2 regions of the Embleya sp. NPDC001921 genome follow, and region 1 is predicted to be linked to the other one. Evidence: riboswitches for the same ligand, from Rfam matches in the RefSeq annotation. Region 1 holds a riboswitch; the other holds the start of a gene.
What was found. A riboswitch is a leader RNA that binds a small molecule or an ion and turns the genes downstream of it on or off. The one in region 1 is predicted to bind cyclic di-AMP.
Positions count from the first base shown of each region.

Region 2: linked by a shared signal. The riboswitch ahead of ACWCPW_RS00380 (transglycosylase family protein) and the one ahead of ACWCPW_RS16470 (NlpC/P60 family protein) in region 1 are both predicted to bind cyclic di-AMP.

Region 1 covers NZ_JBSFEO010000012.1:46,209-48,402, reverse strand. Annotated here, with positions in the region: gene ACWCPW_RS16475 (TMEM165/GDT1 family protein) at 1-573, shown strand, start outside; cyclic di-AMP (ydaO/yuaA leader) riboswitch at 1,046-1,202, shown strand; gene ACWCPW_RS16470 (NlpC/P60 family protein) at 1,209-2,171, shown strand.
Region 2 covers NZ_JBSFEO010000001.1:91,868-94,061, forward strand. Annotated here, with positions in the region: gene ACWCPW_RS00375 (nucleobase:cation symporter-2 family protein) at 1-85, shown strand, start outside; gene ACWCPW_RS00380 (transglycosylase family protein) at 207-950, opposite strand; cyclic di-AMP (ydaO/yuaA leader) riboswitch at 951-1,115, opposite strand; gene ACWCPW_RS00385 (EthD family reductase) at 1,337-1,672, opposite strand; gene ACWCPW_RS00390 (phosphoenolpyruvate hydrolase family protein) at 1,814-2,194, opposite strand, start outside.

The DNA.
Region 1 (2,194 bases):
CTTCTGGCGATCCTGACCGCCTTCGGGCTGATCTTCCTCGCCGAACTCCCGGACAAGACGATGTTCGCGTCGCTTGCCATGGGCACCCGCATGCGTCCGCTCTACGTGTGGTTCGGCACCTCGACCGCGTTCGTCGTGCACGTGGCCCTCGCCGTCGGCGCGGGCGGCCTGCTCGGACTGCTCCCGGGCTGGATCGTCAAGCTCGTCTCCGCCGCCCTGTTCGGCTTCGGGGCGTTCATGTTGTTGCGCGGCGGTGCCGGCGAGGACGACGAGAACACCGCGGGCAAGAGCGTGACCGGCTTCCGGCCGGTCTTCTCGACCGCCTTCATGGCCGTGTTCATCGGCGAATGGGGCGACCTCACCCAGATCACCACGGCCAACCTGGCCGCCACGAACGGCACTTGGTCCACCGCGATCGGCTCGGCCGCGGCCCTGATGTCGGTGTCCGCGTTGGCCCTGCTCGCCGGGCGGTTCATCGCCAAGCGCCTCCCGCTGCAAACGGTGCAGCGGATCGGCGGCCTGTGCATGCTCGGGCTGGCGATCTGGTCGCTGGTGGAGGTGTTCACCGGCTGACCCACCCCCGGCGATGCCTCGTCCCCGCGGATGGCGCCCGCGCCGCCGGTCACCCGGGGCCGACCGGCGCGGCGGGGCAGGGGCGCCGGCGCGGGCGCAGATCGGTGGATCAACGGCATGTCCGGCATGACCAGTCGACCGGTTGCCCGAAATGTGATGTAGGCCGCATGGATAAAACGGACATAAATTATATAGCCGACTTCGAGCCGCAATTCATTTCCCGCACTTCGCGACGAGTCTCGACTATTTTCCGTTACCGCACGATCACACCACTCTCCGAGATATCCCCTCGTCATCACCGGTGCACCGGAGCCGAAGCCGGGAGAGATGTCGCATTTATTCCGCCTTTACCCGCAGGGCGGAGTCGGCGTTTCGGTTGTGATCTCCCATCCGCATTGCCTACCTTTCTCGCCGATTCACCTTTCGGGTGAACCCTGTCGCCGGTACGCCGAATCCCGTCGCCGGCAGCGGGAGGTCTACATCGAAGAATCCGACGGGAGCGGGGGAACCAGGTGAATCGCCGTGGCCGGGATCGTTCCGGTGACGGCTAGGGGTGAAGTCGCATAACGCGACCGGGCTGCTCCAGTCCGAATCCGACAGCTCACCTCGTAGGCGACAGGAGAGGACCCCATTTCATGCTGTCCACAAACGCTCGCCATCGCGCAGCTCGACCCACCAACGTCCGCCGCTTCGTCGCGGCGGTGGGCATCGCCGGCATGGGTGTCGTGATCCCGGTCGCCACCGCCGGTACCGCCCAGGCGCAGGCCCCCTCCACCTCCGAGCAGTCCCCCTCCGCCGTGCTGTCGGCGGTCCCCACCGCCGCGGTCGACGCGGCCCCGGTCCAGGACGCGCCCGCCGCGCCGGAGGCCGCCACGGCCGCCGACAAGGCGCGCTACGTGGTCCAGGCCGGCGACACGCTGTTCCGGCTCGCCCAGACCAACCAGGTCGACGGCGGCTGGCAGAGCCTGTACGAGCTCAACCGCGACGTGCTGCTCTCCGGCCCGGACCTGATCGAGATCGGCCAGGCCCTGCGGCTGGACGGCTCGGCGCCCGAGGCGCCCAAGGCCGCCGCGCCCGCCAAGCCGAGCATCCAGGTCCAGCCCAAGACCTCCGTCACGCCCGGCAAGACCACCCCCAAGCCGGCGAGCAAGCCCTCGGCCGACGTGTCGGTCAAGCCCGCCGCCAAGCCCGCCACCGGCGGCTCGAAGGGCAACCAGGCGCCGGCCGGCGGCTCCTCGACCGCGTCGAGCAGCAAGGCCGCCCAGGCCGTGGCCTTCGCCAAGGCGCAGATCGGCAAGCCGTACGTGTACGGCGCCACCGGCCCGAACGCGTACGACTGCTCGGGTCTGGTCCAGGCCGCGTACAAGTCCGCGGGCATCTCGCTGCCGCGGGTGACCAACGACCAGTTCGCCGCCGACACGCGCGTGTCGGTCGCCAACCTGCAGCCCGGCGACCTGGTGTTCTTCTACTCGGGCATCAGCCACGTCGGCATCTACATCGGCGACGGCAAGATGGTGCACGCGCCCAACCCGCGCAAGACGGTCGAGATCGCCTCGATCAACACCATGCCGATCGCCGGCGCCACCCGCCCGGCCTGATCGAACCGGCACACCGCCGCGGC
Region 2 (2,194 bases), on a different contig from region 1:
CGCGTCCCGCGAAGCCGCCGACGAACCGGCGATCCCCGCCCCCGCGCGGTCCGCCGAGCCCACCGAACTGCCCAGCCGGGCCTGATCGATCGAGGACGCGAACGGCAACACCGCGACACCCCGGCCCACTCCGCTCCCCCGCGACCGGACATGGGCGTGGGCCCCGCCGAAGTACTCGACGGGGCCCACGTGTTGCCGTTCGTGCGTCAGACGGCGAGCTTGGTGCCCACGCTGATCACGTTCGGGTTGTCACCGATGACACCCGAGTTGGCGGTGTACAGGGTCTGGTAGCCACCCTTGACGCCGAGCTTGGCGGCGACGGAGGAGAGCGTGTCACCGGCCTTGACGGTGTAGCTGCCGGAGCCCGAAGCCTGCTTGCTCGCGGCCGACTTCGACGCGTCCTGCGCGGCGACGTCCTGCTTCGGCTGCACCTGGACCTTCGGCGCGTTGGCGCCGGAGTTGCGCGGTGCGGTCTCGGTCGCCGACTCGGCCTTGGCCGCGGCCTTCGGCTCGTCGGCGGACTTGGTCTTGCCGCTGGTCGAGGACTCGGCCGTGGCGGACGCGTTGCCGCCCTTGGTCAGACCGGCCTTCTGCGAGCAGACCGGCCAGGCGCCGGGGCCCTGCGCGGCCAGGACGCGCTCGGCGACCGCGATCTGCTGGGCCTTGCTCGCCTGCGCGGCACTCGCCGCGTACTCGCTGCCGCCGAAGGCGTTCCAGGTGCTCGGGGTGAACTGCAGACCGCCGGAGAAGCCGTTGCCCGTGTTGATGCTCCAATTCCCGGTGCTCTCGCACTGCGCGACCGCGTCCCACGTGGACGAGGACGCCGCGTTCGCGCTGCCCGCCATGCCCACGAGGGGAAGGACGAGACCCGCACCGGCGGCGACGGCGATGCCGGCGCGACGGCCACGAGAGAGCGAGCGAACGGGAGCGGTGATGGCACGGAAGGTCATTGATTACCTCGTCGGGCGCCTACGAAGTTAGCTGTCGGGTTCGGACGATTGGCCCGGCCTCGCCTGAAACAGGCATGGCTTCACCCCAGACATCGACATTGCCGATGCCGGCACTCACTTGGTTCCCCCGCTCCTGCCGCCAGTCGATATCGACTGCTTCCCTCGGGCGGCGGCAGGATTCGGCGTACCGCCCGGGGAGTCCGCTTGTGCGAACAACCACGAAGCTACGCACCGCGCCGCCGGGTTGGCAAACATTTCGGGCGCTTTGTGAGGTGCCCCATAGGCTGGAATAACACCGATTTGCCCGATATGTCGCCGTCCTCGCAGGTCACGGCGCCGGCGTCCACGATGCGCGGCCGCGTGGTCACCCGTGCGTCACCGTCGGGCTATTCCGTCGCGGGCAGCTCCACAGGTACGACTACCCGCTCCTCGTCCCACAGGAACGTCGCGCCGCCGGTCGCGAAATTGGCGACGTCGGCCACCGTGGCCCGGCCCTCGGGCGAATCCAGGGTCGCCTCGATACCCGCGCGGGTCGGCGCGTACAAACCGACCACCAGGTAATAGGGCGGCTGCGCGCCGGAGGGGTCCGGATCGCACTTTCCGATGGTCCAGCCGGTCAGTCCCGGCATGGTGCGGGCGAGCGGGACGTGCTTCTCCCAGTAATAGGCGTCGAACGCCGCCGGGTCCTCGGGGTGGCCATACAGCACGGTCAGCTTGTACACACGCGACTCCTCGCGGTCGTGGTGGATGTGTCCTGCCGGTGGTGCCCTGTGCGCCCGGCGCCCGGCGCGGGACGCCGCGTGCGCCCCGCCGGTGCCGCCCCGCGTCCGGCACGTGGTGCCCGGATTCGTACGGCGCGGCGCCTACCGGGCTCCGATGCCCTTGAACGCCCGCGCCTGCTCGGTGATGGCGATCTCGGTCGGCAGCCGTTCCATGCTGGAGGCGCCGAAGAAGCCCACCACGCCGGTGGTGTGCGCCAGCACGTACGCGGCGTCCTCGGGCTCGGCGATCGGCCCGCCGTGGCACAGCACCAGCACGTCCGGGTTCACCTCCGCCGCCGCGTCGCGCATCAGCTGCACCCGCTCCACCGCCTGGTCGAGCGAGACCGCGGTGGTCGCGCCGATGTTGCCCTTGGTGGTCAGCCCCAGGTGCGGGACCAGGACGTCCGCGCCGGCCGCGGCCATCGCCCGGGCCTGCTCCGGGTCGAAGACGTAGGGCGCGGTGAGCAGGCCGCGCTCGGCGGC